One region of the Cupriavidus sp. CPT47-8839-RL05A genome, then DNA from elsewhere that is predicted to be linked to it. Evidence: predicted binding sites of a transcription regulator. Region 1 holds the regulator's gene; each other region holds the start of a gene.
What was found. Region 1 encodes FNR, which switches genes on or off when oxygen is low (the NO sensors DNR and NnrR bind a similar motif). Its sites were predicted from a motif close to TTGATNNNNATCAA; they were not measured.
Positions count from the first base shown of each region.

Region 2: AC3WVS_RS05055 (universal stress protein) is a predicted target of FNR. The motif match lies at 2,384-2,397, and genes of this name have one in related genera.
Region 3: hemN (oxygen-independent coproporphyrinogen III oxidase) is a predicted target of FNR. The motif match lies at 1,918-1,931, and genes of this name have one in related genera.
Region 4: ubiU (ubiquinone anaerobic biosynthesis protein UbiU) is a predicted target of FNR. The motif match lies at 3,734-3,747, and genes of this name have one in related genera.

Region 1 is NZ_JBYTEG010000015.1:71,880-79,524, reverse strand. Features, by position in the region: gene scpB (SMC-Scp complex subunit ScpB) at 1-712, opposite strand, end outside; gene AC3WVS_RS19210 (sulfite exporter TauE/SafE family protein) at 1,281-2,039, opposite strand; gene fnr (fumarate/nitrate reduction transcriptional regulator Fnr) at 2,118-2,843, shown strand; gene AC3WVS_RS19200 (hypothetical protein) at 2,906-3,151, opposite strand; gene AC3WVS_RS19195 (hypothetical protein) at 3,148-3,357, opposite strand; gene ccoG (cytochrome c oxidase accessory protein CcoG) at 3,386-4,858, opposite strand; gene ccoP (cytochrome-c oxidase, cbb3-type subunit III) at 4,908-5,825, opposite strand; gene AC3WVS_RS19180 (cbb3-type cytochrome oxidase subunit 3) at 5,828-5,992, opposite strand; gene ccoO (cytochrome-c oxidase, cbb3-type subunit II) at 5,996-6,658, opposite strand; gene ccoN (cytochrome-c oxidase, cbb3-type subunit I) at 6,677-7,645, opposite strand, start outside.
Region 2 is NZ_JBYTEG010000003.1:296,827-304,471, forward strand. Features, by position in the region: gene AC3WVS_RS05040 (LuxR C-terminal-related transcriptional regulator) at 1-410, opposite strand, end outside; gene AC3WVS_RS05045 (carboxymuconolactone decarboxylase family protein) at 572-982, opposite strand; gene AC3WVS_RS05050 (CaiB/BaiF CoA transferase family protein) at 1,076-2,143, opposite strand; gene AC3WVS_RS05055 (universal stress protein) at 2,495-2,935, shown strand; gene AC3WVS_RS05060 (serine/threonine protein kinase) at 2,983-4,029, opposite strand; gene AC3WVS_RS05065 (DEAD/DEAH box helicase) at 4,048-5,640, opposite strand; gene AC3WVS_RS05070 (ClcB-like voltage-gated chloride channel protein) at 5,941-7,626, shown strand.
Region 3 is NZ_JBYTEG010000016.1:117,109-124,753, forward strand. Features, by position in the region: gene AC3WVS_RS20375 (c-type cytochrome) at 1-299, shown strand, start outside; gene hemN (oxygen-independent coproporphyrinogen III oxidase) at 373-1,857, opposite strand; gene AC3WVS_RS20385 (ABC transporter substrate-binding protein) at 2,032-3,168, shown strand; partial or broken gene AC3WVS_RS20390 (ATP-binding protein) at 3,154-3,324, opposite strand; gene AC3WVS_RS20395 (UvrD-helicase domain-containing protein) at 3,405-5,501, opposite strand; gene AC3WVS_RS20400 (YMGG-like glycine zipper-containing protein) at 5,784-6,011, shown strand; glycine riboswitch at 6,089-6,176, shown strand; glycine riboswitch at 6,198-6,323, shown strand; gene gcvT (glycine cleavage system aminomethyltransferase GcvT) at 6,422-7,549, shown strand; gene gcvH (glycine cleavage system protein GcvH) at 7,639-7,645, shown strand, end outside.
Region 4 is NZ_JBYTEG010000006.1:155,024-162,668, forward strand. Features, by position in the region: gene AC3WVS_RS09155 (type IV pili methyl-accepting chemotaxis transducer N-terminal domain-containing protein) at 1-642, opposite strand, end outside; gene AC3WVS_RS09160 (hypothetical protein) at 984-2,378, shown strand; gene AC3WVS_RS09165 (NAD(P)H-dependent flavin oxidoreductase) at 2,473-3,642, opposite strand; gene ubiU (ubiquinone anaerobic biosynthesis protein UbiU) at 3,910-4,956, shown strand; gene AC3WVS_RS09175 (U32 family peptidase) at 5,004-5,936, shown strand; gene ubiT (ubiquinone anaerobic biosynthesis accessory factor UbiT) at 5,933-6,397, shown strand; gene AC3WVS_RS09185 (histidine kinase N-terminal 7TM domain-containing protein) at 6,407-7,645, opposite strand, start outside.

The DNA of each region.
Region 1 (7,645 bases):
GTTGCGCGTCAAAGCCATTGGCGCCTTGGTCGACCGGGCCGGTCGTCTCGGCTTCGTTTGCGACGGATGCTTCAGCCACATCCGCTGCGTGCGCGGCGGGGTCGGCAAAAGCCTCTTCGTCGGCGCTGGCCGCCTTGTTTGCAGCCAGGTCTTCAAAATTGATGGCCTGCTGTTCCAGCAGGGTTGCCTGCGCCTGCGCCTGGGCATCTTCCAGCGGCGGCAGCTCATCCAGCGTACGCAGACCAAGATCGTCCAGGAACGCCTTGGTGGTCGCATACAGCGCCGGCCTGCCCGGCACGTCGCGGTGTCCGATCACCTCGATCCAGCTGCGGTCCTCAAGCTTCTTGATGACTTCCGTGCTGACCGTCACGCCGCGGATTTCCTCGATATCGCCGCGGGTCACCGGCTGCCGGTAGGCAATGATCGCCAGTGTTTCCATCACCGCGCGCGAATATTTTGGCGGCTTTTCAGGATTCAGCCGATCCAGGTATTCACGCATTTCCGGCCGGCTCTGGAAGCGCCAGCCGCTGGCCAGCGCCACCAGTTCCACGCCGCGCGGCCGCCAGTCCTGGCGCAGTTCATCAAGCAGCACGCGGATGGTGTCTGCGCCGACGTCGTCGTCAAACAGCCGCCGCAGATCATTGACGCGCAACGGTTCCTGCGCGCAGATCAGCGCCGTCTCGAGGACGATCTTCGCCTCTTGGGTATTCATGTTGATGGTGTGCAGCCTGTCTTTGCACCTGCTCCCGGACGGATCCGGGGCACCGGAGATTTTGGATACAGCGGTGCGAAAGCCACCGCCATCTCATTGCGCAGCTAGCCGGATACCTGCTGCATCCAAGCCGTGCACTTCCCTATCTTTGCATCGAGTTGCCGGGCGTTCCGGCAGGAGATCGTTCGCATGCCGTTATGGGCCAGCCAGCGAACCTCTTGCGTAGCGCGTCCGCACATATCGGACGTCGCTGTCAGCGAACTGAAGGCCTCGGACGCAAGAAAAACGGGTATCGGGAGCAAGGCCGGCATCGCCAACACCGCAGTGCCAGCCGGACTTTTGAACCAGATCTTTTGAACCGGATGGACTGTGGGGACGGGACGGGCATCGAAAACCTTCCGCTTCCCCTGCCCTGAACTCGCCTTCTGGTATGAAGGCCGCCTGGCGCTGCTCGTCCGCTGCTTACCGCGGCTCACAAGACGCCGCGCGATACCGCAATGTTGGCGATTGTATGGCATTCCCGCCCCCGCCTGCAACCATCATCCGTTGCCCGCGCGGCGCCGGCGCCTCAGAACACCAGGCAGAATCCATGCTCGGCCAGCGAATGTGGCAACAGCACCGCTCGCGCAATGCCAAGACCGCCGAACGCCATCACCGCCAGGCCGGCACCCAGGCGCACGCCGGGACGGCGCGACAGCGTACGCAAATAGCCCGACAGGCCGGAGAGCACCAGCAGGTTAGGCAGTGTGCCGAGCCCGAACACGCCCATCACGAGTGCGCCGGACGCCGCATTTCCCGCCAGCAGCGCCAGCGTGAGCGCCCCATAGACCATGCCGCACGGCACCAGTCCCCACGCCAGGCCCACGCCATATCGCCGCGCCAGGCCGCCGCGTGCGCGCACAAACGACGGCATGCCGCGTGCCACGCCAGCCAGCCGGCGCGCCACCGTTGCGCCGGCACGCGCCGCCAGCCGCTCCAGCCAGTCGACGGTAAAAGTGTTGCCGCGCAGCAACCGCCAGCCCGACCATAGCAGCATGACGCTGCCTGCGCCGAACAGCCAGCGCTGCACCGGCAGATAGTCCTGCTTCCACGCCGAAGCACCGACCGCGCCCAGCGCGGCCCCAAGCAGCATATAGGTCGAGATCCGGCCCAGGTGCATTATCAGCAACTCGCCCAGCCAGGCGGCACGGCTGGGCACAAGACTGATCGTGGCCGCCGCCCCGCGGCGTTGCTCCACGGCCAGCGCCACGCCGCCGCACATGGCAGCGCAGTGGACCCCGCCCAGCAAAGCCAGCAGAAAAACGCTGATCAGTACGCCAAATGTCAATTCTCACTCCCTACCACATCACATCGCACGGTAAAATGTCCTTATCGCGCCCTCGCTGCCATTTCTAGCAGGTTCCAATTGCTCACCTCCATTCCCATTACCGAGATGTCACCCCGCTGCTCCACCTGTGCGATGGGGCAGCTGTGCCTTCCGGTCGGCATGTCGCAGCAAGACCTTGCCAAGATGGACACGCTGGTTCAGGAACGCATCCGTGTGCACAAGGGTGAAACCCTGTATCGCATGGGCGATCCGCTCACCGCGGTCTATGCCGTGCGCTTTGGCACGCTCAAGACCCACGTCACCACTGAAGACGGCCGCTCGCAGATTACCGGCTTCCACCTGCCCGGCGAAATTGTCGGTCTCGACGGGCTGGGCGAGATGCAGCATGCCTCCGATGCCGCCGCGCTGGAGGACACCGAAGTCTGCGTGGTCCGCATGAGCGAGTTGCAATCGCTGTCGGCAGACCTGCCGTCGCTGCAGCAGCAGTTCCTGCGCCTGATGGGCAAGGAAATCACGCATGACCAACTGATGCTGGTCACGCTGGGCTCGATGCGCGCCGAGGAACGCCTTGCCGCCTTCCTGATCAACCTCTCTGAGCGCCTGTCGGCGCGCGGCTATTCGGCGTCCGAGTTCGTGATGCGCATGAGCCGCGAAGAGATCGGCAGCTACCTGGGCCTGAAGCTCGAAACCGTCAGCCGCCTGTTCTCTCGCTTTGCCGAAGCCGGCCTGATCCAGATTCGCCAGCGCCACGTCAAGCTCGTGGACATCGACGGCATCAAGCAACTCTACAGCCGCTCCTGCTAAGCGGCCAAGGCGCTGTCATGGCCGCATCCGGCCATGACAGCGCAGGCCTCACGGCAGCCCGCTTACTCCAGTTCGTCGGTATCGCTGAGCCGCGTCGGCATGGTGTAGAGCGTCAGTCCGCTGGACAACGCGCAGAACACCCAGGCCATCAGGAAGCCGATGGTGTAGACCGATTCGCGGGACGCTTCGATCGGCTGGCCGAAGAAGTTCAGGTCACCGGGATCCACCACCGAAAACACCGTCGCGGTCGCAAACCCAGCCATCAGGAACGCCGGCCAGAGTACCCACATCAGCCAGCGCAACCTCATGGCTGCCTCACAGCGGCAGCCTTGGGCGGCGCGGCGTCGACCTTCTCGACCACCAGGCCATGGCGCGTTGCACCCTGCACCGGCATGTCCGGATGCGTGGATGCCAGCCAGATTGTCACGCCGCACGCCACCATCGCCACCAGCGGGCCGCTCATCAACAGCCACGGCCACGGCTCCTTCCACCACGGATTGCCTTGCTGACTCATCTTGCCCCCTTCATCTTGACGACTAGCTTCACAAATCGCGCGGCACGATGAAACTGGTGGATTGCCGGATTTCGGCATGCCCCCGCTCCGTGCCTTCGCTCGTCACTGTCACGTTGATCTTGTGCGTGCCCTGCGCCGCGGCCTCGATCGGCACGCGGATCCGGATCGGCAGCAACCGGTTGGACGTCGGCGCCAGCGATTCGGCCTGCTTGTCGTATTCCACCGTCAGGTTCTTCAATTCGTCGCTGTCGGCGCGCACGCTGATCTGCATCGGCGCTTCGGTGGTGTTGATCAGCTGCAGGCGATAGACATTCTCGATCCAGCGGCCTTCCACTTCACGGCCGAGCGCACCACGGTCGCGGATGATGTCGACCTTCAGCGGCGTGCGCAGCGCGATCGAAGCCATGAACCCGGCCAGCAGTGCCACCCAGATCACGGAATAGATAACGACGCGCGGGCGCAGCAGGCGCTTGCGCGATGCCGCCGCGGACAAGCCCTTGCGCATCGCGTTTTCCGAGGTGTACCGGATCAGGCCGCGCGGATATGCCATCTTGTCCATGACCTGGTCGCAGGCGTCGATGCAGGCGCCGCAGCCGATGCACTCGTACTGCAGGCCGTCGCGGATATCGATGCCCGTCGGGCACACCTGCACGCAGATGCTGCAGTTGACGCAGTCGCCAAGCCCCGCCTTGTGGTGGTCGGTCTTGCGCGACCGGCTGCCGCGCGGCTCGCCGCGGCCGACGTCGTAGGTCACGACATAGGTATCGCGATCCACCATCACGCTCTGGAAGCGCGCATACGGGCACATGTACTTGCACACCTGCTCGCGCATGAAGCCCGCATTGCCCCAGGTGGCGAACGCGTAGAACAGCATCCAGAACGACTGCCACGGCCCCAGCGACAGGCTGAGCACCTCGCCGCCCAGTTCGCGGATCGGTGCGAAATAGCCGATGAAGGTAAAGCCGGTCCAGAGCGCAATCAGCACCCACAGGAAGTGCTTGGTCGCCTTGAGACGGAACTTGCGCAGGCTCCACGGATCGCCGTCGAGCCGGATGCGGGCGATGCGGTCGCCTTCGACCCGCCGCTCGATCCACATGAAGATCTCGGTGTAGACCGTCTGCGGACAGGCATAGCCGCAGAACAGCCGCCCCGCGATCGCCGTGAACAGGAACAGCGCCAGCGCCGAGATGACCAGCAGCACCGCCAGGTAGATGACGTCCTGCGGCCACAGCACCAGCCCGAAGATGTAGAACTTGCGCTCGCCAAGGTCAAACAGCACGGCCTGGCGGTCATTCCATTGGAGCCAGGGCGTGCCGTAGTAGATCAGCTGGGTCAGGATCACCAGCCAGACCCGCCAGCTGGAGAAGGCGCCCGTCACCGAGCGCGGGTAGATCTTGCGGCGGACCTCGTAGAGCGTTTCGTCAGAGGTCTCGCCCGGCGCAGCGGCCGACCGTTGCAGGTCGGCCGCCCGGGCCATTTCTTCGGTCCCGGGTGCGTTCATGGGCATGCTCTCCCGCGAGCTGCCAGCGCCCGCTCACATGAGTCGTCGGTCATTGCCCGGCTCCGCCCCCAGTGTTGGACAAACCCCAGACATAGGCCGTCAGCATCCGGATGCGTTCAGGCGTCAGGATCTCCTCATGCGCGGGCATGTGGTTGTTGTGGCCCTTCAGGATGGCGTCGACGATGCTGCCTTCCGAGCTGCCATACAGCCAGACGTTGTCCGCCAGGTTGGGCGCGCCGAGCGCCTGGTTGCCCTTGCCGCCGGCGCCGTGGCATGCCACGCAGGTCGTCTTGAAGGCGCCCTCGCCACGCGACGCACGGATCGGGTCCGACGACAGGCCCGACAGCGAGCGCACGTATTGCGCCACGTCGCCCGCCTGCTTGGCGTCGATGGCCGCGGCAAACGGCGGCATCACGCCATTGCGGCCCTTGGTGATGGTCTGCTGGATGATGTCGGGTTCGCCACCATAGAGCCAGTCGCTGTCCGTCAGGTTCGGGAAGCCGCGGCTGCCGCGCGCGTCCGAGCCGTGGCATTGTGCGCAGTAGTTCAGGAACAGGCGCTGGCCGATCTCGCGCGCCTGCGGATCCGCCGCTACCTGCTTGACGTCCATCTTCAGGTACTTGGCGTAGATCTCGTTCTGCATTTTCTCCTGCGCCGCGCGGTGCGCGGCAAGTTCGCCCTGCGTGGAGAACTTCAGCACGCCGGCATACGAACCCAGTCCCGGGTACAGCACCAGGTAGGCCAGGCTGAAGATGCAGGCCAGCAGGAACATCCACATCCACCAGCGCGGCAACGGGTTGTTCAGCTCGCGCAGGTCACCGTCCCAGACATGGCCGGTGTCTTCAGTGCCGCCGGCGGTCTTGGCGACCTTGCGTTGCGAGAACAGCAGCCACACGCACCAGACGATGCCGATGAGCGCGATAGCGGCAATGTAATAACTCCAGAATTCGGAAATGAAATCGCTCATGGCTAGGTGTTCCGGCTCGATGTTGTCGTGGTTTCGTCAGGCAGCGCGAACGGCAGCATGGCGGATTCCCGGTTGGCGGCCTGCCGGCCGGCGGACCAGGCCCACCAGCAGATCCCCAGGAAGACGACCATCGACACGACGGTCGCAATGGCAGTGATCATGGCCATGGCTTACTCCTTGGGTGCCGCGGCCGCGGCGGAATCCACGCGGACGTTGCGGCGGTTGGTGCCCAGGCCTTGCAGGTAGGCAACCAGCGCATCTTCTTCGGTCTTGCCCTTGAGCTCGTCCGGTGCCTTGGCGATCTCGGCATCCGTGTACGGCACGCCCAGGCGCACCAGCGCGCGCATGCGGGCCTGGATGTCGTTGGTGGGCAGCTCGGCCCTTTCCAGCCACGGGTACGATGGCATCACCGATTCCGGCACCACGTCGCGCGGATTGCGCAGGTGGATGCGCTGCCAGTCATCCGAGTAGCGCCCGCCCACGCGCGCCAGGTCGGGACCGGTGCGCTTGGAGCCCCACAGGAACGGGTGGTCGTAGACCGACTCGCCCGCCGTGGAAAAGTGGCCGTAGCGCTCGGTCTCGGCCTGCAGCGTGCGGACCTGCTGCGAGTGGCAGCCGACGCAGCCTTCACGGATATAGATATCGCGGCCCATCAGCCGCAGCGGCGAATACGGGGTGATGCCCGGATCCGGCTCGGTGGTGGAGTGCTGGAAGAACAGCGGCACGATCTGGACCAGACCCGCAATGCTGACCACGAGGATCGTGCAGATGATCAGCCAGCCGATGTTCTTCTCCAGCGTTTCGTGGGAAAAGAAGCGTTGTTTGTCGGACATCTTTCTATCCTGGATTGATCAGTGGGCAGAGGCAGTGATGCTGGCCGGAATCGGCGCATCCACTGCGGGCTTGCCGACGATGGTCTTGAGCACGTTGTAGGCCATCAGCAGCATGCCGGACAGGAAGCACAGGCCACCCAGCAAGCGAATCAGGTAGAACGGGTACTTGGCCTTGACCGCTTCGACGAAGGCATAGGTCAGCGTGCCGTCAGGCTGCGTGGCGCGCCACATCAGGCCTTCCATCACCCCGGCGATCCACATCGAGGCGATATACAGCACCACGCCGATGGTCGCGATCCAGAAGTGCCATTCGATCATCCTGACGCTGTACATCTGCTTCTCGCCGAACAGACGCGGGATCAGGTAGTAGAGCGAGCCGATCGAGATCATCGCGACCCAGCCCAGCGCGCCCGAGTGCACGTGACCGATGGTCCAGTCCGTGTAGTGCGAGAGCGCGTTGACGGTCTTGATCGACATCATCGAGCCTTCGAACGTGGCCATGCCGTAGAACGACAGCGCCACCACCAGGAACTTCAGGATGGGGTCGGTGCGCAGCTTGTGCCAGGCCCCCGACAAGGTCATGATGCCGTTGATCATGCCGCCCCACGACGGCGCCAGCAGGATCAGCGAGAACACCATGCCCAGCGACTGTGCCCAGTCCGGCAGCGCGGTGTACTGCAGGTGGTGCGGGCCGGCCCACATGTAGGTGAAGTTCAGCGCCCAGAAGTGGACGATGGACAGGCGGTAGGAGTAGATCGGGCGCTCGGCCTGCTTGGGAATGAAGTAGTACATCATCCCCAGGAAGCTGGTGGTCAGGAAGAAGCCCACGGCATTATGGCCGTACCACCATTGGATCATCGCGTCCTGCACGCCGGCATAGGCCGAGTAGGACTTCCACAGCGACACCGGTATCTCGATGTTGTTGACGATGTGCAGCAGCGCGATGGTCAGGATGTAGGCGCCGAAGAACCAGTTGGCGACGTAGAT
Region 2 (7,645 bases), on a different contig from region 1:
CCGATCTGGCGCACGGTTTCCAGCGTATGCATGGGAAATACCAGGTAGCCGCTGAGCACGCCGCGTACGGCCTGCATCACCTCGGCCAGCCCACGCTGCTTGACCACGAAGCCATGGGCGCCGGCGCGCAGCGCCCGCACCGACGCCAGGGTGGCGTCGCTGTCGGACAGTACCAGCAAGGGCACGGCGGGCTGCGTCGCCGAGACGCGCCGGACAAAGTCGATGCCGGGATTGCCGAAGCACTCGATATCGACCAGCACCAGCCCCGGCCGTTGCTCGCGGACCAGCCGGAATGCTTCCTGCATGCCGTCCATTTCCAGTACTTCACCGGCGCCCAACTCAGCGCGGATTTCAGCGGACAGCGTGGTGCGGAACCGGGAGGGTTCATCGACGATCAGCGCGAGATGCAATTTGAGGCTCCTTAACGACTTGCATGGCTTGGCCTGGTGCCAAGGTTAAGGGGCCGGAGAGATCCTGATGCGCCGAATCCTCGCCGCGCAGATGCGGCAAAATCTGCATCAGAGTCAGACTCTTCTGCATGGCTGTTTTCGTATCGATGCCGCGGTCGGCGTTACCCGTTGGCAGCGTCGAGGACTTCAGTCAGCTTGCGGCTGGCATCCAGCGCCGCGGGGAACCCGCAGTAGACCGCGCTGTGCACCATCAGTTCGCGCAGTTCCTGCGGCGTAACGCCATTGGCGAGCGCGCCGCGCAGGTGGCCGGCCAGCTCCTGCGGCCGGTTCAGCGCAATCAGCATCGACACCGTGGCCAGGCTGCGCTGCTTGCGGTCCAGGCCGTCGCGGGTCCAGACCGTGCCCCAGGCGAACTCCGTCACCAGTTGCTGCAGGCTGGTGTCGCCCTGCTGTGCGGCGGCGTCCAGCGCGCGCCGGACGTGCTCGGGGCCGAGCACTTCGGTGCGCACGTCAAGACCGGCCTCGAAGGCCGGCGTGGGAGTGTAGGCGGGAAGTTGGCTGGGTTCGGCCATGGCATGGGTCTCCGGTTTGGGTGGATGCCGCATGGTAGCCGAACCGATCAAGCCGATTCGAGCGGCCGCAGCATCGGTGCCGCGGCCCCAAGGTCATTCCATGCCCGCGGGCAGGAAGCGCGGCGCCGGCGCCGAACGCGGCACCTCGCGCTCGCCCTGCTGGTACAGCCGATACGTGCCGCGTGCCTGGTTGTGCGGATGGCGCGCGGCCTCGTCCAGGGTCAGCACGCGTGCAAAGCACACGTCGGTGCCGCCCAGCACCGCCTCCCAGTGGGTGCTGGGCTTGCCTGCGATGCAAGCGGCAATGCGTGCCTTCACCGCGGGCCACTGGGCGCGGTCATACTGCGTGGCGGGGTCGATGTCGGTCAGTTCGAGCCGCTCGAGCAGCTCGCGGTAGAACTGCGGCTCGAGCGCGCCCAGCGTGATGGCGCGGCCGTCGGCACAAGGGAAGACGTCATAGAACGGCGAATCGTGGAAGGGGCTCGGTTGCGGGCCGCCCAGCGTGCCGGCTGCGCGCGACACCTGCACCAGCGAGCCCAGCATGGCGACGATATCGGTGATGGCCGCATCCACCACGCAGCCCTCGCCGCTTGCGCGCGCGCTCAGGATGGCGCTGGTGATGCCGAATGCCAGGCCAAGCGCGCCGGTGGCATCGCCCATCACGGTCGGCGGCACCATCGGCAGCTCGCCCTCGCGCGCGGCCATCGACAAGAGGCCGGTCAGCGCGATGTAGTTGAGGTCGTGGCCGGCGCTCTGCGACAGCGGGCCGGTCTGGCCCCAGCCGGTCATGCGCCCGTAGACCAGGCGCGGATTGCGTGCATGGCACGCCTTCGGGCCCAGGCCGAGGCGCTCCATCGCTCCCGGGCGCAGCCCTTCGATCAGCGCGTCGGCGCCGGCCACCAGGTCCAGCGCGGCGGCCACGTCGTCCGCAGACTTCAGGTTCAGTTGCACCACGCGCTTGCCGTGCTCCAGCTCCATCTCAGGCGGCACGGGCTGGCCGCGCAGGATGCGGCGGGCATCCGGCGCGACCGGCCGGGTCACCAGCGTGACCTCGGCGCCCAGGCCGGCCAGCATCGCACCGCACAACGGGCCGGGGCCGATGCCTTCGAATTCCACTACCTTGATACCGCGCAGGGGCAGCAGGTTGCCACGCTCACTCATGATCGTCGTCTCCGGAATCGCCGCCCGCCCGGGCCATGGCCGGGGGACAGCTTGCATTGAATTGGTATGGGATGGGCCGTGCCTGCGGCAGCGCGGGCGTGCCAATGCCTGCCGCGGGGCTCGAGAGCATGCTACGCGCCACGGCGTTGACGGGGCAATGGCCAAATGCTTCAGCCGGCTTGACGGAATCCGTCAGCCGGCCGGCTATCGCACGGCGAAATCGGATAAATCCGATCCGACTTGATCTAAATCGGGTCCTGGCAGGACACTAGGTGCCATGATGGTTCCAGATGGCGGTGCCGCCTCATGGTGCACCGCCTGCCGACAGCCCCCATCCAGGAGATTTCCAACATGACCAATATCGTGCTCGCCACCGACGGTTCGGCCTTCAGCGACGCCGCGGCCCGTTTTATCGCCGAAGGCAAGCTGCTGCAGAGCGGCTTCACCGTGCATGTCGTGCATGTCGCGCCGGAAGTAAGCGGCCAGGTGCGCGCCTTTGTCAGCAAGGAGACCATCGATGACTGGCACAAGGAGGCCAGCGACAAGGCCATGGCGACGGTCTGCGAGATTCTGTCCGCAGCCAGGGTGCCGTTCGAGCGGCACCCGCTGCACGGCTTCGCGCCGGAGCGCATCGTCGCCTGTGCGCGCTCGGTCGACGCCGCAGCCATCGTGATGGGCACGCATGGCCGGGGTTCGTTCTTCGATGCGGTGATCGGTTCGGTCGCAGGCCGCGTGCTGGCGCAGGCCGAGTGCCCGGTGCTGCTGGTCAAGGCGCCGGAAAAGAAGGGTTGAGCAAAGTAGTGGAAAACCGGCGCCCTGGCGGCGCCGACCGGTAGACCTCAGGCGCCCCACAGGGGCGCTTCGTCCATCAGCGCCACCTGTTCGCGCAGTTCCAGGATGCGATCCTGCCAGTAGCGCGCCGTGCCGAACCAAGGGAACGCGGCCGGAAAGGCCGGGTCGGCCCAGCGGCTGGCGAGCCAGGCGCTGTAATGGAGCAGCCGCAGCGTGCGCAGCGCTTCCACCAGCCACAGTTCGCGCGGCTGGAATTCGGCGAAGTCCTCATAGCCGGCAACGATGTCGGCCAGTTGGTCCTGCATGGCCGCGCGGTCGCCCTCGAGCAGCATCCAGATGTCCTGGATCGCCGGCGCCATTCGGCTGTCATCGAAGTCAACGAAATGCGGGCCCGGTGCGCCATGAGTGCCGCCGCGCGCGTCGTCCTCGCCGATCCACAGCACATTGCCGCGATGGCAGTCGCCGTGGGTGCGCAGCAGGCGCACCTCGCCGGCGCGCTCATAGCAGCGGCGCACGCCGTCCAGCGCCAGGTCGGTCACCGATTGCCATGCGGGCAGCAGGTCGGCGGGAATGCAGCCGCTGGCGAGCAGCCAGTCGCGTGGGGCAACGCCGAAGGTTTCAAGATTTAGCGCCGGGCGCGCCTGGTAGGGCTGCGTCGCCCCCAGCGCGTGGATGCGGCCGATGAAGCGGCCGAGCCAGGTCAGCGTGTCGGAACGGTCCAGCGCGGGCTCGCGGCCGCCGCAGCGGGGGAATACCGCGAAACGGAAGCCGGCGTGATGCAGCAGCGTGCCGGCCGCGCCCGGTGCCAGCACCATGGCCGGCACGGCCGGGATCTCGGCATCGGCCAGCTGCTGCACGAAGGCGTGTTCTTCCAGGATGGCCGCATCGGTCCAGCGGCCCGGACGGTAGAACTTGGCGATGACCGGCGCGGCATCTTCGATGCCCAGCTGCCAGACGCGGTTCTCATAGCTGTTGAGCGCCAGCAGGCGCCCGTCGGGGCGCAGGCCAGCGCCTTCCAGCGCGTCCAGCATCAGCTCCGGCGTCAGGCCGGCGTAGGGAACGCCGGGGTCGGCCGGGGTGTCGGACGCGTGCATGTTGTCAGCCTGTCCCGCTCAGCGCGCCGGCTTGCGGTTGCCGCCGAGCAGCGCGGCCTGCGGCGCCGGACGGCGATTGCGCGCCGGTGCCGGGGCCGCGTCGTGCGGCTGGCGCGCGGGTTGAGCCGCGGCCCGTTGCTGGCGCGCCGGCTCCTGGCCGTCGCGGCGCGGTGCGGGATTGCGCGCGCCGCCGGCGGGCTGGCCGCCACGGTTGCCGTTGGCTGCGCCGTTGCCGCGCTGGCCGCCTTCGGCAGCGCGCGTGCGCGGCTGGCCGCCCTGGGCTTGCCGCGGCGCAGCCTGCGCTTCGCGCGCCGGGCGCTGGCGCTGGGCGCCCTCGCCTTCGTTGCCGGCCGGACGCGCCTGGGCGCGTCCGCGGCCCTGGCCTTGTCCTTGCCCCTGGCCACCACCGCCACGCTGTTGGCGGCCCTTCTGGATCGGCTCGGGCGCGATGCTCGGGTCGACCTCGAAGCCCGGCAGCACAGTCTGCTCGAGCTTGCGCTTGATCAGGCGTTCGATATCGCGCAGCAGCGCAATCTCGTCCACGCAGACCAGCGAGATCGCTTCGCCCTCGGCGCCGGCGCGGCCGGTGCGGCCGATGCGGTGCACATAGTCCTCGGGCACGTTGGGCAGGTCGAAGTTGACCACGTGCGGCAGCTGGTCGATGTCGATGCCGCGCGCGGCGATATCGGTTGCCACCAGCAGCCGCAGCGTGCCGGACTTGAATTCCGACAGCGCGCGCGTGCGCGCCGACTGGCTCTTGTTGCCATGGATCGCCAGTGCCGACAGGCCGTCCTTGGTCAGTTGCTCGGCCAGGCGGTTGGCGCCGTGCTTGGTGCGCGTGAACACCAGCACCTGGTGCCAGTCATGCTGGCGCACCAGGTGGGCCAGCAGTTCGCGCTTGCGCTCGCGGTCCACCGGATAGACGCGCTGGTCCACGGTCTCGGCCGTGGTATTGCGCCGCGCCACCTCGATCGAGGCCGGGTTGTTCAGCAGGCGGTCGGCCAGCGCGCGGATATCGTCCGAGAACGTTGCCGAGAACAGCAGGTTCTGGCGCTTGGCCGGCAGCACGTTGAGGATCTTGCGGATATCGTGAATGAAGCCCATGTCGAGCATGCGGTCGGCTTCGTCCAGCACCAGCAGTTCCACCTGCGACAGGTCGATGGTGCGCTGGGACACGTGGTCCAGCAGACGGCCGGGCGTGGCCACCACGATCTCGACGCCGCGCTTGAGCTGTTCGATCTGCGGATTGATGCCGACGCCGCCGAACATCACCATCGAGCGCAGGCGCAGGTACTTGCCGTAGTTGCGCACGCTCTCCTCGACCTGGGCGGCCAGTTCGCGCGTGGGCGTCAGCACCAGTGCGCGCACCGGCAGGCGGGCCGGACGCTGCGCGCCATTGGCGCCGCGCGCCGCGGAATCGGACAGCAGCTGCAGCATCGGCAGCGTAAAGCCGGCGGTCTTGCCGGTGCCGGTCTGCGCGCCGGCGAGCAGGTCACCGCCCTTGAGGATGGCGGGGATCGCCTGGGCCTGGATGGGAGTCGGCGTGGTGTAGCCCTGTTCGGCCACGGCACGCACAATCTTGTCGGACAAGCCGAGTTCAGAAAAAGACATGAATTGCTGCTTGGGCCATCGCTGCGCACGCGGTGCGCCAAACGCCGGATGGCTCCTGGTAATCGGATCGGAATCGGAACGCGAACGCCGGGAAGCCGGCATGGCAGGGCACCGGCCCGCCCGCGAAGGAAAGAGCGGTAGTGTACCAGTCCGGGACCAGCGGGTTCTGCACCGCGCGCGGCCCCGCATGCGCGCCGGCGCACATCGGATCTGCGCGGGTGGCGCTGCGCTATCATGACAGCCTCTGCCCGCCCCCGCTCCGGCTCCGCACCCGCGCCACATGTGCCCCGGAAAGCCGCCATGCGCTTGCGTTTCCTCGAAGACCAGGAAGTCACCCTGTTCGCGGCCATCCCGGTCGGGATCGTCGCGGCCATTGCCACCACGCTGTTCAAGGAGGCGCTGGATGGCGCGGGCGTGGTCCTGTTTTCCAGCCATGCCGACGTGGTCGCCGTATTCGCCACGCTGGCGCTGGCGTGGCGCGTGGTGGTGCCGGCCGTGGGCGGCGCGCTGGCGGGCGGCCTGCTGGTGCTGGCCAATCGCCTGGCCGGCAGCCACGGCGGCGCCACCGACTACATGGAAGCGGTGGCCAACGGCAGCGGCCGCCTGCCGGTGCGGATCACCTTGCTGCGCGCGCTCTCGTCGTTTTTCTCGATCGTCAGCGGCAGCTCGGTCGGCAAGGAAGGCGCGATGATCCAGCTGGCGGCGCTGTGCGGCTCGCTGTTCCCGTCGACCCGGCTGGAACGCGGCGGCGGCTCGAACATGCGCCGCATGCTGACCGCCTGCGGGGCCGCGGCGGGCCTTGCCACCGTTTATCACACCCCCTTCTCCGCTGCCGTCTTCGTTGCCGAAGTGGTGTTCGGGGCGCTCGCGGTGCAGCGCCTGATGCCGCTCTTCCTGGCTTCGGTGGCCGGTGCCATGGTCAGCCAGTGGCACGGCGGCCTGCAGCCGCTCTACCCGGGCCTGGATATCGCCCCCGACCTGCGCCCGCACATCCTGCTGGCCGCGGCCGCGCTGGGCGTGGCCGCCGGCATTGCGGGCGCGCTGTTCATGCGTGCGGCGGGCTTTGCGCGCAGCCGCTTTGCAGCGATGCCTGGCGGCCCGGTGGCCCGGCTGACGCTGGGCGGGGCGCTGGTCGGCGTGCTCGCGATGGCGGTGCCCGAGGTGGTTGGCAACGGCTATTCCACCATCCAGACCATCCTGCAGGAGCAGCCGCTGAGCGTGCCGGTGGCCGGCGTGCTGCTGGCCAAGCTGGTGGCTACGGTGATCAGCATGGGCTCGGGGGCGGTCGGCGGCGTGTTCACGCCGTCGCTGTTCGTGGGGGCGGCGCTCGGGCAGTTGCTGGCCATCGGCATGCAGGACACGGCGGCCGCTGCGGCGCCGCTGCTGCCGCTGGTGGGCATGAGCGCGTTCCTGGCGGCCACCAGCCAGGCGCCGCTGATGTCGGTGCTGATGGTGTTCGAGATGACGCTGGCGCCCGCGCTGCTGCTGCCGTCGATGATCGGCGCAGTGGCGGCGTACTACACCGCGTCACGCTGCCAGACGCTGTCTCTGTACAGCGTGATCGCCGAGCGCGCGCAGGCCTCGGCCGCGGCCGAACACGCCCGCACGCTGACGCTGGCGGGCCTGTGCGACCCGACCGATACCGTGCTCGACCCGAACGCCACCCTGGCGGCCGCGGCCGACAAGTTTGCCGAGACCGGGACGCGCTACCTCTATCTGGTCGAAACGGATGGCCGCCTGCTGGGCGCGCTGTCGATCCATGCGCTGCAGCGCGCCCAGCGCGAGGGCGCCGCGGACGACGTGCTGGCGCTGGCCGAACGCGACTTCCCCGCACTGACCCCGGATTCGGGCCTGCGCGACGCCCTGGCGGTGTTTGCCGAGCACGGCATCAACCGCATCCCGCTGGTGCGCGACAGCGCCGGCCGCGAACTGATGGGCACGGTGTCCAAGCAGCGTGTGCTGCAAGAGGCATCCTGCCTGTTCTGAGCCCCGCCGCATCGCCGAC
Region 3 (7,645 bases), on a different contig from region 1:
CCGCCGCAGCCCCTGATGCCGCCGCCGGTCCGGCCGCCGCTGCTGCGCCGGCCGCCTCGGCCGACGTGGGCAAGAAGGTCTACGAGCAGGTCTGCGCCGCCTGCCACGCCGCCGGCGTGGCAGGTGCGCCCAAGTTCGGCGACAAGGCCGCCTGGGCGCCGCGCCTGAAGGAAGGCATGGACGCGGTCCACAACTTTGCGCTCAAGGGCAAGGGCGTGATGCCGCCCAAGGGTGGCTACGCCGGCCCGGACGCGGACGTGATCGCCGCTTCGGACTACATGGCCAACGCCGCCAAGTAAGTCCGCCTGCTGCAAACGAAAAGCCCGCGCATATTGCGCGGGCTTTTTTTCGTCCGTACCGCCTGCGCGGCCGCTACACCACGCGCGAGTACCGCGCCCGCGGCACGAAGCGCACCGGCTGCGCGCCATCGTTGGCGGCAACGGCCTGGGCACCGGTGTCCGCGGGCCGCGCGGCGTCCTCGCGCAGGTAGTGGTCGAACACCATCGCCACGCGCCGCACCAACAACCGGCCCAGCGGCGTCACGGTGATGCGTTCCGGCGTGCATTGCACCAGCCCGTCCGCGCCCAGTGCAGCAAGGTCGGCCAGTTCCGGCGCAAAGGCCGTGCCGAAGCGGATGCCGTGGCGCGCTTCCAGCGCCGGGATATCGAGCACCCCATTGCACATCAGGTCGCCGATGATCTCGCGCCGCAGGTGGTCGTCGACGCTCATCGCCACGCCGCGCGCCAGCGGCAGGCGGCCGTGGTCGAGCGCGCCGTAGTACTCGTCCAGCGTGCGCGCATTTTGCACGTAGCGCCCCGCGATCGCGCCGATCGCGGAAATGCCGAGCCCGACCTGGTCGTAGCCGGCGTGCGTTGAGTAACCCTGGAAGTTGCGCTGCAGCCGCCCTTCGCGCTGGGCCACGGCGAGGTCGTCGTCGGGCAGCGCGAAATGGTCCATGCCGATATAAACGTAGCCCTCGGCGGTCAGCCGCTCGATGGTGGAGACCAGGATGTCGAGCTTCTCGCCGGCGGGCGGCAAGGCGTTTTCGTCGATGCGGCGTTGCGGCTTGAACACATGCGGCAGGTGCGCGTAGCTATAGACCGAGAGCCGGTCGGGACGCAGCGCCAGCACCTGCTCGATGGTGCGGCCAAAGCGCGCCGCGGTCTGGTGCGGCAGGCCGTAGATCAGGTCCAGGCTGACCGAGCGGAAACCCAGCGTGCGTGCGGCATCCACCACGGCGCGGGTCTCTTCGAACGGCTGGATGCGATGGATGGCCTGCTGGACCTCGGGATCGAAATCCTGCACGCCCAGGCTGACGCGGTTGAAGCCCAGCTCGGCCAGCAGCGCAATGCGGGCGTGGTCGACGCGGCGCGGATCGATCTCGATCGAATGCTCGCCCTCGGCCGCCAGCTCGAAATGCTCATGCAGCAGCGCCATCACGCGGCGCATCTCGCCGGGGTCGAGGAAGGTCGGCGTGCCCCCGCCCCAGTGCGACTGCAGCACCTGGCGGCGCGGCCCGAGCCGGTCTGCCACCAGCGCCATCTCGCGGCCCAGGTAGTTGACGTAGCGGGCGCTGCGGCCATGGTCGCGCGTGATGATCTTGTTGCAGCCGCAGTAGTAGCAGATGTTCTCGCAGAACGGGATATGCAGGTACAGCGACAGCGGCGCCGGCGCGTCGGCGCGGCAGGCGGCGAGTGCGTCGTGGTACAGCGACAGGTCGGGCCCGTTGCGGAAGCGGTCGGCCGTCGGGTACGAGGTATAGCGCGGGCCGTTGCCGTCGATGCGGCCGGCCAGCGCGCGGAAGTCGGACAGTGCGCGGCGGTCGGGCGCAGGGAAAGTCATGGCAGACGGGATCATGGGGGCGCGGGGGTATGGGTGTATGACGGCCCATCGTAGGGCCGCACCGCCGCTGGCGCGTTGACCGCCGTCAAGCGCGGGCATTGGACCTGCGGGCGGCGGGCGTCACATTGGTGTCATGTGTGGCGGATACGCTGCGCGCCACCGCCGGCCCGCGCGTCACCTGCCCCTGCAATGCCAACTCCCGACCAGACATCAACGCATCCGCCGTACCCACCGCTGCGCAGCCACCTGGCAGCACCGGCCCGGCACCGGCGCCGCCTGCTTGCCGCCGCCGGCGCGGCCCTGGCCCTGCCCGCCTGGCCAGCTCTGTCGCAGACGCAGGCGCGCCGCACGGTCGTGGTCGGCCACCTGCTCGACCGCGGCGGCGCGCAAGCCGACCTTGCGCGCGACTACCTGGCCGGGGCCAAGGTCATGTTCGATGCTGTCAACGCCGGCAACGGCCCGGTGCGCATCGCGCACGTGGTCCGTGACGCCGATCCCGACCCGCGCCGCGCGCTGGCGCAGGCGGTGTCGCTGGCCGATACCGAACGCGCCGAGCTGCTGTTCGGCCCGGGCGACCGGCTGTTGCCGGCGCTGGCGGCATCGGCCGAGCTGGGCCGGCGCGGCGTGCAGATCGTGGCGCCGCTGTCGGGGCTTGCGCTGGCGGCCGACAACGTCTGGTTCACCCGTGCCGACTACCAGGCCGAACTGGACGCGGCGGTACGCCAGCTGCGCAGCTACGGCCTGACCAGCATCGCGCTGGCCCTGGCGCCGGACTTCGCCGCCCCGTCGCTGGCCCGGCTGGAGGCGCAGACCGGGACGCGCGCGGTGCCGCTCGACGCCAATCCCGAGGCCGCCGCCCGGCGCATCGCCGCCACCCGCCCGGGCGCGGTGATCGTGGCGGGCGATACCCTTGCCTACGCCGGGCTGGGCCGCGCGCTGGCGGTGCAGGGCTGGTACGGTTTCCTGGTCGGGCTGTCGTCGGTCAGCGCCACCGCCGCGCGCGAGATCCTGGGCGCTGGCTACAACGGCGGCATGGTGCTGACCCAGGTCGCGCCCGGGCCGCAACAGGCAACGCTGCGGGTGGTGAAGGAACACGTGGCGCGCATGAAGCAATACCTGGATGAGCCGCCGTCGCCGGCCACGCTGGCTGGCTATATCGGCGCGGCATGGCTGGCGCGCGCGCTGGCCGGCCTGCGCGGCAGCGGCGCGGCCGAGATGCGGCGGGCACTGCAGGGGCGCGTGGACGTGGGCGATTTCCCGCTCGACTTCACGCACGGGCAGCGCGGCTCGCAGTACGTCACGCTGGCGGCGTCAGCCGCGCGGTAGGGACAGGCGCGCGCGCAGGCCGCCTTCGGGGCGGTTGCTCAGGGTCAGCTCGCCGCCATGGCGCGCGGCAATGTCGACCGCGATCGACAACCCCATGCCGACCCCGCCGGTGGCGCGGCTGCGCGAGGATTCGACGCGGTCGAACGGCGCGAGCAGCACAGCCGCCATACTAGGCATGCCTGCACCCCGCGTCTTGTCAGCCTGGTAGGCCTTTGTATCGGGACTGTAGCGCCCGTTCAGCCCGGGGCTGTCTTGCCGCCGTTTCCCAGCAGTGCCTTGAGCGCGCCGAGCCGGTCCTTGGGGCTCATCGCCGGGGTTTCATCCACCGGCGCAGGCGCCTCCTCCAGCTTCATCTCGCCGATAAAGCGCGAAGGCTGGCACGAGTAGGTCTCTCGCGCGCGCTTGCGCTTCTTGCACCAGCTGACATGCAGGCTGCGCTGGGCGCGGGTGATGCCGACATACATCAATCGCCGCTCTTCCTCGATCTTCTCGTCGCTCATGTCCTCGTCTTCGCGGCAGTGCGGCAGGATGCCCTCCTCCACGCCGACCAGGAACACGTGCGGATACTCCAGCCCCTTGGACGCATGCAGCGTGGACAGCCGCACCGCGTCGGGATCTTCCTCGCGGCCTTCCAGCATGCTCATCAGCGCCACGGTCTGGGTCAGCTCCAGCAGGTTCTTGCCTTCGCTGCCGAGGCCGTCGGCATTGTCGAAGCCGGTGGCTTCCTCGCCCTCGGCGCCTTCGGGCTTGGTGCCCTTGCGCTTGAGCCAGTCGAGGAATTCCAGCGTATTGGTCCAGCGCGACTGCGCCTGCCGTTCGTCGAAGCTGTCGTACAGGTAGGCCTCGTAGTGGATCCCTTCCATCAGGTCGTCCAGCACCACGGTGGCGGGATCCTTGGCCGCGCGGTCGGCCAGCCGTACCATCGATTCGCAGAACACGCGCAGCGGCTCCAGCTGGCGCGGCTGCAGCTTGCCTTCGATGCCGCCCATCATCGCGGCCTCGAACAGCGACACCTTGGCCTGTCCGGCAAAGGTGCCCAGCGCTTCCAGCGTGGTGTTGCCCACGCCGCGGCGCGGCGTGGTGATGGCGCGGATAAAGGCGGGATCGTCATCGGGGTTGGCAATCAGGCGCAGATAGGCGCAGATGTCCTTGATCTCGGCCTTGTCGAAGAAGCTCTGGCCGCCCGACAGCACATAGGGAATCCGTTCGCGCCGCAGGATCTGCTCAAACAGCCGCGCCTGGTGGTTGCCGCGATACAGGATGGCGTAGTCGCGGAACTGCGCGCGGCGCTCGAACTTGTGCGCGGACAGGCGGAACACCACCGACTCGGCCTCGTGCTCCTCGTCGTTCATCGGGTGGATGGCGATGGGGTCGCCCATGCCGTGCTCGCTCCACAGCTTCTTGTCGAACAGCTTGGGGTTGTTGGCGATGACCGCGTTGGCGGCTTCCAGGATGCGCACCGTGGAGCGGTAGTTCTGCTCCAGCTTGATCACCTTCAGGTCCGGGAAGTCGGTCTGCAACCCGCGCAGGTTGTCCAGCGTGGCGCCGCGCCAGCCATAGATGGCCTGGTCGTCGTCGCCGACCGCGGTGAAGGCCGGCGCGCGCAGGTGCGAGCCGCCTGCCAGCAGCTTCAGCAACTGGTACTGGCAGGCGTTGGTGTCCTGGTATTCGTCGACCAGGAAGTAGCGCAGGCGGTTCTGCCACTTGAGTTGCACCGTTTCATTGCGCGCGAACAGCTCGGCGGGCAGGCGGATCAGGTCGTCGAAATCCACCGCCTGGTAGGCGTGCAGCGTGGCCACGTAGTTGCGGTAGACCAGCGCGGCCTGGTGCTCGTCGGCATTGGCGGCCTGCGCGATCGCTGCCTCCGGATCGACCATGCCGTTCTTCCACAGCGAGATCGTGCCCTGCACGCCGCGGATCAGCTTCTTGTCGGTGGTGCCGAGCTGCTCCTGGATCAGGCCGAAGCAGTCGTCCGAATCCATGATCGAAAACTGCGGCTTCAGGCCCACGTGCTCGGCCTCCATGCGCAGGATCTGCACCCCGAGCGAGTGGAAGGTACAGACCGTCAGCTGTTTGAGCGGGATGCGCTTGCCCTCGCGCGTGGTCTTGCCCTCCATCAGCTTGCCGATGCGCTCCTGCATCTCCTTGGCGGCCTTGTTGGTAAAGGTGACGGCGGCGATATGGCGCGGCTCGAAGCCCTTGTCCTCGATCAGATGCGCGATCTTCTGCGTGATCACCCGGGTCTTGCCGGAGCCCGCCCCGGCCAGCACCAGGCAAGGGCCGTCCAGGTAGCGGACGGCTTCGGATTGGGCGGAGTTCAGGCCATGGGTCATGCGTGGGATGCGGTTGGAGGCAGGGAAATCGGCAGGAACAGCGGCAGGCCAGGCGGGACACGCCAGCACCCAAAAAACGGGCATGGCAGCAAAGCTGCCGATGTTAACACGCTGGCCGCGGCAGGTCAGTCAGCGCAAACCGCGTTGACACGGCCGGTTGTGTCACCGGCGTAACACTTCGTAAAGGCCGGAGCCAATCGCGCAACCAAACGCTCTAACTAGTATGTCCCCTGGCCTGCGTGGCGGGGTTGACATGCTTGAATCATCACATCGGAGCCAATAATGAAAACCCTGCAGACTTTGACCAAGGTGACCCTGATCGGCGTGACCGTCGCGGCCTTTGCCGGTTGCGCGGATATGACCCCGAAGCAGCGTAATACCGCCATTGGCGCGGGCGCGGGCGCCGTGGGCGGCGCCATCCTCACCGACGGTAGCGCGCTGGGTACGCTGGGTGGCGCGGCCGTGGGCGGCGTGATCGGTAACGTTGTCACCGACGACAAGAAGAAGTAAGCCAGACCACCGCAGCGACAGGTACGGCAGGCTCCCCTGGCCGGTTTGACAAAGGCCGGGGCCTCCCGTACATTGCGCGCATCCGACCGGGAGAGCGCGCATCGCCTGCGCCGCCGAAGGGGTATCACCCGAAAACTCTCAGGCACCACGGACCGATCGGATCGGCATGCAATATGCACACAATGCATGCCGAACTCTGGAGAGCGGCACCCGCCATTCGTGGCGAGCGTGCCCACCGAAGGGGCGCACGAGGAAGGGGTCCGGCAGGATCCGCCTTGTAATCTCTCAGGTATCGAGGACAGAGGGGTCATCCGCCGCAGCGGATTGCCACGCCACATTCAGGCGCGGCGAGCGTTGCGGCGGATGGCCCTTTTTTGTTTTCGCCAACCGAGACTGCCCCAGAGGATTCCATGACGCTCCAGGCCACGCCCCTCAACGCCATCCACCGCGCCCTCGGCGCCCGCATGGTTGATTTCGGCGGCTGGGACATGCCGGTCAACTACGGCTCCCAGATCGAAGAACACAATGCCGTGCGCACCGACGCCGGCATGTTCGACGTGTCGCACATGTGCGTGGTCGACCTCGCCGGCGCCAATACCCGCAGCTTCCTGCGCGGCCTGCTGGCCAACAATGTCGACAAGCTGCAGACCCCGGGCAAGGCGCTCTACTCCTGCATGCTGGATGAGAAAGGCGGCGTGATCGACGACCTGATCGTCTACTTCTTTGCCGAGGACCGCTTCCGCCTGGTCGTCAACGCCAGCACCGCGCTGGGCGACATCGAATGGATCCGCGCGCGCAATGCCGCCACCGGCAGCGATGTGACCATCACGCCGCGCCGCGACGATGTTGCGCCTGCAGGCGCGCAGCCTCTGGCCATCGTCGCCGTGCAGGGGCCCAACGCCCGCGCCAGGGTGTGGAGCACCTTCCCCTCGACCCAGCCTTCGGACACGCTCAAGCCCTTCAACGCCGCCGTGGTCCAGGACCCGGCCATCGGCGAGATCATGGTGGCGCGCACCGGCTACACCGGCGAAGACGGCTTCGAACTGGTGGTGCCGGCCGAGAACGTCGCCGCCGTCTGGGAAAAGCTGAACGCCGCCGGCGTGCGCCCCGCAGGCCTGGGCGCGCGCGACACGCTGCGCCTGGAAGCCGGCATGAACCTGTACGGCCAGGATATGGATATCAACACCTCGCCGCTGGATGCGGGCCTGGCCTGGACGGTGGACCTGCAGAGCGAGCGTGACTTCACCGGCAAGGCGGCACTGGCCGCGGCCGGTTCGCGCCAGCAATTCCTCGGCCTGATCCTGCGTGACAAGGGCGGCGTCCTGCGCGCCCACCAGAAAGTGATCACGCCGGCCGGTGACGGTGAAATCACCAGCGGCACCTTCAGCCCGTCGCTGTCCCAGTCCATCGCCTTTGCCCGCCTGCCCAAGGATGTCGCCGTGGGCGATACCGTGCAGGTGGAGATCCGCGACCGCAAACTCAACACGACTGTGGTTAAACTGCCGTTTGTGCGTAATGGCAAGGCACTCGTGAGCTGAGGCTCACCCAACGGTCGCCCTCGCCTGCCGGCAGCTTCGCCGGGCAGGCATCACCCAACAAGAAACAAATCTGTATCCGGAGAACCTTCATGAATT
Region 4 (7,645 bases), on a different contig from region 1:
CAGCACCGGCAGGATGATCCACAGGTAGAGCAGGTAGATCACGGCCACGGTGCCGACGCAGGCCATTGCCGCCAGCGCGATCTGCGACAAGCGCAGCCAGTCGGTCTTGCGCGCGCTGTCATGCTCGATCATGCCGACCAGGCGATCGGCCTGCGCGACGAAGCCGGGCAGTGCGGCGATATAGCGTGCCGGGGCGGCGGCGTCGCCCGTTCCGGCTACCGCCAGCGGGCGCAGCCGTTGTTGCCAGCCCTGCGTGACGCGGGTCATCTGGGCATGGATGGCGGGTTCGTCCGGCAGGAACAGCGGGCGCGCCGCGTCGCCTTTCCTGAGCAGGGCCAGCGTGGCGTCCAGCGCCTGCACCTGCTCGGCCAGTGCATTGTCCTGGCCTGCCTGTGCCAGCGTCAGTTCGATCGCCACGCGGTTGGCGCGCATGCGCAGGCTGCCGGCGTCATTGATGGCGGCACCCGCGCCTTCCAGCTTCCATGACAGCCACAGCGTGCCGGCAATCATGCCCAGCACCACCAGCAGCACGGCCAGCGAGAGCGAGATGATGCGGGTGGAGAGGCGGTCGCGCAGCGCCGGCAGGCCGGCAGCGCGGGAGTCCGCCGCGGCGCTGGCGGCTGGAGGATCGGTTCGGAACATGGCGGTATCGGGGGCTACCAGTCGGGGGAAGCCGGGTGGTGGCCCGGCGGCCGGCGCGTGCATGGCTGCGCGCTGGCATCGAGGGCAATTTTCCCTGCGCAGCACGCGGGGCTTCCTGCGCAAGATCAAGAAAACCCGGCTTCGGCGTCTGGCATGTGCGGCCGGCGGCGCATCGGCTTGTCAATTGCGGGGAATGCCGCCCACACACCAGGCCTGTCACGTCGTGACATATCGCTCCCACCGCATGGCGCGGGGATACATCGTCGGACTTGGCTGCGGTCAAATCCACACGACTTGCCCTGGCCTAGCATCCGGTCAACATTGATGAGGAGAGGCGAGGCGTGAAGGCAGCCAGTTTCGACTATGAACGCGCCCCGCGCCTGGCAGTGGTGTTCGGCTGCCTGATGCCGGCGCCGTGGCTTGGCGCCGCGGCCGGGGTATTGCTTGCTGCCGGTCCCCCCGGCGGCTTGCCGGACCGCTTTGCGCCACTGGCGCTGGTGGCGGTCCATGTGCTGGCGCTGGGCATGCTGCTGCCGGTCATGGTGGGCGCGCTGTTCCAGATGATGCCGGTGGTGGCCGGCGTGGCCGTGCCGGGTGCGGGGCTGCTTGCGCCGTTCATGGCCGCGGCCGGCGCGGGCGTGGCCACCGCCCTGGCCATCGGCCTGCTCGGCGGCGAACCTGTGGCGATGCAGGCGGCGGCGGCCGTGGCGGTGATCCTGTTGCTGGCCGGCGCCATTCTGCTGGCTGCGGGCCGGCGCGTGGCCGCAGTGGATGCCACCACGCGCACCCTTGCCGGCATCGGCGCGCCGCTGATGGTCGCGGTGCTGTGCGGCATGGTGCTGGCCGGCGCCTTCGGCGGCTGGTGGCGCGTGCCGGTGGCGCGCTGGCTCGGCCTGCATATGGCGTGGGCGCTGGGCGGCTGGCTGGCCGCGCTGGTGACCGGCGTGGCCACCACCGTGCTGCCGATGTTCTGGCAGTCGCCGCGCCTGCCGGCGGCGATCGGGCGCTGGCTGCCCATGGCGCACTGGTTGCCGCTGGCGCTGTTCAGCGCCGCGGCAATGCTGTGGCCGGATCACCGTGCGCTGGCGCATGGCGTGCTGCTCGTGTGGCTGGCGTTCGTGGCGGTGGTGGGCGCGTGCGGGCTGGCCGGCACGCTGCGCGCGCGGCGGCGCCATGATCCGCTGTGGCTGCTCTGGCCGGTGGCATGCGCCAGCATGGCAGGCGCGGCGCTGCTGGGGGCGGCGGCCGTGGTGCTGCCCGCCGCCGGGCTGCCGCTGGCATGGTGGGCCGGCACCATGGCGCTGGTCGGCGTGGGCGTGCTGCCGGTCACGGCCATGCTCGGCAAGATCGTGCCGTTCCTGGCCTGGCTGCACCTGCGCCGGCTGCTGCCGCCGCGCGCGCGGGTGCCGGCCATGCAGGCCATCATCGTGCCGGGCCGGCAACGGCGGCAGGCATGGCTGCTGCTGGCTGCCTACGTCCTGCTGCTGGCGGTGCCGCTGGCGCCGGCGCCGCTGGCCCGCGCTGGCGGCGTGCTGCTGGCGGGTGCCAATGCGTGGCTGGGGTGGCAACTGCTGGGAGCGTTGCGATGCATGCGGGAGATGAGGAAGCGCGGCGGATTACCGCCGCGCATTGCTGACAAGGTTTCCATGCCGCCGGTTTGCTCCCCTCTCCCGCCTGCGGGAGAGGGGCCGGGGGAGAGGGCAGGCGCCGGCATACCGACGCGCCTCACTTCGTAGACACTCCGGCCCTCTCCCCCACCCCTCTCCCGCAAGCGGGCGAGGGGAGCCTTGTTCGCGCGGCGTTGGCTACGGCACGCACGACAGGCATGCGTCAGGCTGGTGTCGGGGCTTGGGTCAGCCCCGCAGGCTTTTCCCCCGTCAACAGGTAATGCATCAGCTCCGCCACCGGCCGGATCGCCTCGCCGAAGGGCAGCGCACCCCGGCCGCGGAAGAACAGGCCGCGCTCCACGTCGCCGCGCACGGCCTGCGCCAGCTTCAGGTCGATGCAGAACTGGCCGATGCGGGCAATGCCGTCGCGCAGCCCGCACGCCTGCAGGCAGTCGAAGCCCTCCAGGCATTCACGCGGCTTGGCGCGGCGCTGCAACCGCGACTCGCTCGACAGGTAGCGCGACAGCCACGGCGTCAGCACCGCGCGCGCGGGCAGCCCGGCCACGCTGGTGAACTCGCGCAGGGTCTCGGGCCGCGCCGTGGCCAGCACCTGCTTGAAGGCCGGGTGGGCATCGCATTCCTCGGTCACGGCGAAGGCCGTGCCCAGCTGCACCGCGGCGGCGCCCTCGCCCAGCCAGTGGCGCACCTTGGCATGGCTGTCGATGCCGCCGGCCAGGATCAGCGGAATGCTGTCCCAGGCCAGCCCGAGCTGCGCAAACAGCTCGCGGCATTCGGCCAGCACGCGCGAAAACGAGAAGCGCGGCTCTGACAGGTCCTGGATGGTGGCCGCGCCCAGGTGGCCGCCGGCATGCGCCGGATGCTCGACCACGATGGCATCGGGCAGGCGGCCCTTCTTCATCCAGCGGCGCAGCACCAGGCCGATGCCGCGCGCCTCGGACAGGATCGGGATCAGCGCCACCCTGGGGTGGCTGGCGGTCAGCTCGGGCAGGTCCAGCGGCAGGCCGGCGCCCATGACGATGGCATCGGCGCCGCTTTCGCAGGATTGCCGCACCAGCGCGGCGTGCGAGCCCACCGCCTTCATCACGTTGACGGCGATCAGCCCGCGGCCCTCGGACGCCGTGCGCGCGGCACGGATCTCGCGATCCAGCGCTTCGAGGTTGGCGGCTTCGATGGCGGGCTTGTCACGGCTGCCGCGGGTGCGTTCCATCAGGTCGGGGTGGTGGTGGCGCAGGTCGATGCTGGCGATGGTGCCGACGCCGTTCTCGCGCGCGACGGCGCCGGCCAGCCGGTGGGCCGAGATGCCGATGCCCATGCCGCCCTGCACGATGGGCAGCAGGCGGCGGCCGGCCAGCTTGAGCCAGGGTTGATTCATAAAATCTCCGGAAGAGGATGGGCGCGGGGCCGGCGTGCGGCCAGCCGCGTGGATGACCGGGCAAGCGTGGCACAGCGGCACGGGCCGGCGTTTGCCGCAGGTCAAGCGCGCGGTGGTGGCCTGCCATCGGCCTACGCCAACCGGCATAGGCCAACGCAGGCGGTGTGCCGTTGGCGTGGGTTTGCGCGCGGTCAAGCCCCTGCTGCAAGCGCTTGGCTAGCATCGGCCGCTGTCTTCATCTTCGCGCCGCCGCCGGCGCCATCACCGATGACCCCTGCCTCCCCAGCCCCATCCACCGCGGCGAACGTGCCGCGCCGGCCCCAGCTCGTTGCGCCCGCCGGTTCGCTGGCGGCCCTGCGCATGGCGCTGCAGCACGGCGCCGACGCGGTCTACCTGGGCCTGCGCGATGCCACCAACGCGCGCAACTTCGGCGGCCTGAACTTTACCGAGGCCGACATCCGCACCGGCGTGGCCGAAGCCCACGCGCGCGGCGCCGAGGTGCTGTTCGCGATCAACACCTTTGCCCAGATGGGCGCGGTGGCCCAATGGCAGCGCGCGGTCGATGCGGCGGCGGACCTTGGCGCCGACGCGGTCATCATGGCCGACGCCGGCCTGATGGGCTATGCGTGCGAGCGCCATCCGGGCTTGCGCCTGCACCTGTCGGTGCAGGGTTCGGCCACGCATGCCGACGCCATCGAGCTGATGCGCGAGCGCTTCCATATCCGCCGCGTGGTGCTGCCGCGCGTGCTGTCGCTGGCGCAGATCGGCAAGCTGGCGCGCCAGACCAGCGTGGAGCTGGAGGTGTTCGGCTTCGGCAGCCTGTGCGTGATGGCCGAGGGGCGCTGCCTGCTGTCCTCCTACGCCACCGGCGACTCGCCCAACAACAAGGGCGTCTGCTCGCCCGCGCACGCGGTGCGCTGGACCGAGCAGGACGGGACCATGCAGGCGCGGCTGTCGGGCATCCTGATCGACAGCTATGCGCCGGGCGAGCCGGCCGGCTATCCCACGCTGTGCAAGGGCCGCTTCGAGGTGGAGGGCGAGCGCGGCTACGTGCTGGAAGAGCCCACCAGCCTCAATGCGCTGTCGCTGCTGCCGGCGCTGATCGACATGGGCATCGCTGCCATCAAGATCGAAGGCCGGCAGCGCAGCCCGCGCTATGTGGGCGATGTGGTCGGCGTGCTGCGCGCGGCCATCGACGCGGCCTGCGCCGATCCGGCGCGCTTCGTGCCGCGGCAAGAGTGGCAGAGCACGCTGGGGCGCCATGCCGAAGGCGACCAGGTCACGCAAGGCGCCTACGACCGGCCGTGGCGGTGACACCCATGACATCGATCTGCCTTGAACCGGCCATGACGGAGCTTCCCATGCCAGAGATTGCCGCGGCCGCGATGCCGCAAACCATAGCGATGCCCGACTTCGGCATCGCCCTGGGCCCACTGCTGTACTACTGGCCGCGCGAGGCCGTGATGCAGTTCTATGCGTCGGTCGCCGATGCGCCGGTCGACCGCGTCTATCTCGGCGAGACCGTCTGTACGCGCCGCCATGAAGTCCGCCATGCGCAATGGCTGGAGATTGCGCAGATGCTGCGCGATGCCGGCAAGGAGGTGGTGCTGTCGACGCCGGTGCTGGTGGAGTCCGACACCGATATCGCCTGGATGCGGCGCGCCTGCGCGCAGGACGACTACCTGGTCGAGGCCAACGATCTGGGCGCGGTGCGCTGCATGGCAGGGCGGCCCTTTGTCGGCGGCCCCCACCTCAATGTCTACCACGCCGATACGCTGGCGTGGCTGGCCGGGCTGGGCGCGGCCGGCTGCGTCGCGCCGGTGGAGATGGATGGCGGAACGCTGGCCGCGCTGGCAGCGGCGCGTCCCACCGGCATGCGCCTGGAAGCCTTTGTCTGGGGCCGGCTGCCGCTGGCGTTCTCGGCGCGCTGCTTTACGGCGCGCCACCATCGCCTGCGCAAGGACAGTTGCGAGTTCCGCTGCATGGATTATCCCGACGGCCTGGTGGCCGCCACCGGCGAGGGGCAGGCGTTCTTCACGCTCAACGGCGTGCAGACGCAGAGCGCCACCTGCCTGGACCTGTGCGCAGAGGCGTTGGCGATGGCGCGCATGGGCGTGGGGATGCTGCGTGTGAGTCCGCACTCATCCGGCACGCTGCAGGTGGTGCAACAGCTCGCGGCGATTCGTGCTGGTGAACAGGCACCCGCTGGCAGCGGCATCACCCCGGCCGGCGCCCAGCCCTGCAACGGCTACTGGCACGGCAGCGCGGGCATCGCCTGGGAGGCCCGGGCATGAGCGCGCTGCACAAGCTGATCGCGGGCGTGCACCGGCGCATGCCCGCCCGTGCCAGGGCGCTGCCGCTGGTGGCGGCGCTGGAGCTGGCGCGCCGGGCGGGATGGCTGGAGCCACCGGCCGCACTGGACGGACACGCCTTCCTGCTGACGGTGCAGGACCTTGGGCTGGCCGTGCCGTTCCGCTGCGAAGGCGGGCGCTTTCGTGCCGCGGCAGCGGACGCCGAGCCTGAGCTGACGCTGCGCGCCTGCGCGGTCGACTACCTGCGCCTGCTGGGCGGCGAGGCCGATACCGACACGCTGTTCTTCCAGCGCCGGCTGGTGATCAGCGGCGATACCGCGCTGGGCCTGGAGGTCAAGTACTGGCTCGACGCCGCGCCGCGGCCCGCATGGGTCAGCCAGGCGGCGGCGCGGCTGGTGGCCTTGCACGGCGCCACCGTGGGGCGGGCAGGTGCGGCGTCGTAGCCGTACCGCTCAGGCGTCGCCGTCCAGCATGAAGCGGTTGCGTCCCGCGCGCTTGGCCCGGTACATCGCGCTGTCGGCGCGGTGCAGCAGCGGCTCCAGCCGCGGCGCTTCCGGCACGGTCCAGACCGCGCCCACGCTGATGGTGACCACCGGCTGCACCGGCGTGCCGTTGTGCGCGATGCCGAGATCGCGCACAACGGCCACCATGCGGCGCGCCACGTCACGGGTCTCTTCACGCGTGGCGCCGGGCAGCACCGCCGCGAATTCCTCGCCGCCCAGACGGGCGCAGAACTGCTCGCCGGACAGCGTGCGGGCCAGGGCGCCGGCAATCTGCCGCAGGCAGTCGTCGCCGGCCACGTGGCCATGCAGGTCGTTGTATTGCTTGAACTGGTCCACATCCAGGATCAGCAGGCCCAGCGCCTGGTTGCGCTCGCACGCCCGGGTCACGGCCGCGATCGACTCGCGCTGGAAGTAGCGCCGGTTGCGGATGCCGGTCAGGGCGTCGATGTCCAGGTCGGCCTGCACCTGCCACAACTGTTCCTCGGTCTGGCCGAGCCGTGCGGTCAGGGCCAGCTCGCGCGACTGGAAGCGGCTGATGTCGCGCAAAAACAGCAGGCTGCCGATCTGCCTGCCGTCCAGGCGGGCAACCCCTTCCACAGTGAGCTCGAAGGGCGCGCCCGGCGGCACGAAGGGCGTGGCTGCGAGCTTGGCAGTGTCGGCAGGCGAGTGCTGCAGCGCGGCTTCCCAGCCGGAGGGCAGGGGGTCGCCGCGGCGCAGGGCCGGCCAAAGCTGCGCGGCGGCCGGGTTGAATTCGACGATGACGCCGTGGCTGTCGACGATCACGCAGCCCTCGCTGAGGGCATCGAACACCCGCAGGCGGGCGTAGTGGCCGATATCGTCAAGGTGCGTGCGCAGCGCGCAGAACCAGACCAGCACCGCCATCAGCGAGAACGTCGCCGGCGTCAGGTCCCCGCCCAGCGGCCCGGTCCAGCGGTTGAGGTAGGCGACATTGGCAACCAGGGGCAGGGCCAGGCCCGACGCCAGGATGGCGCGGCCCCGCCGCGACAAGGCCCCATTGGGCACTTCAGCCGTCACCAGGAAATACAGGCTCACCCCCAGCAGCAGGTACGACCAGGCCGCCACCGCGGCATAGCCGATGCCGTGGTCGAACACCGCGCCCGGCAATACCCCGGGAGGCATCAGCGTGATGCGCGGCCAGATCAGCCGGTGGCGCTCGTTGGTGAAGAC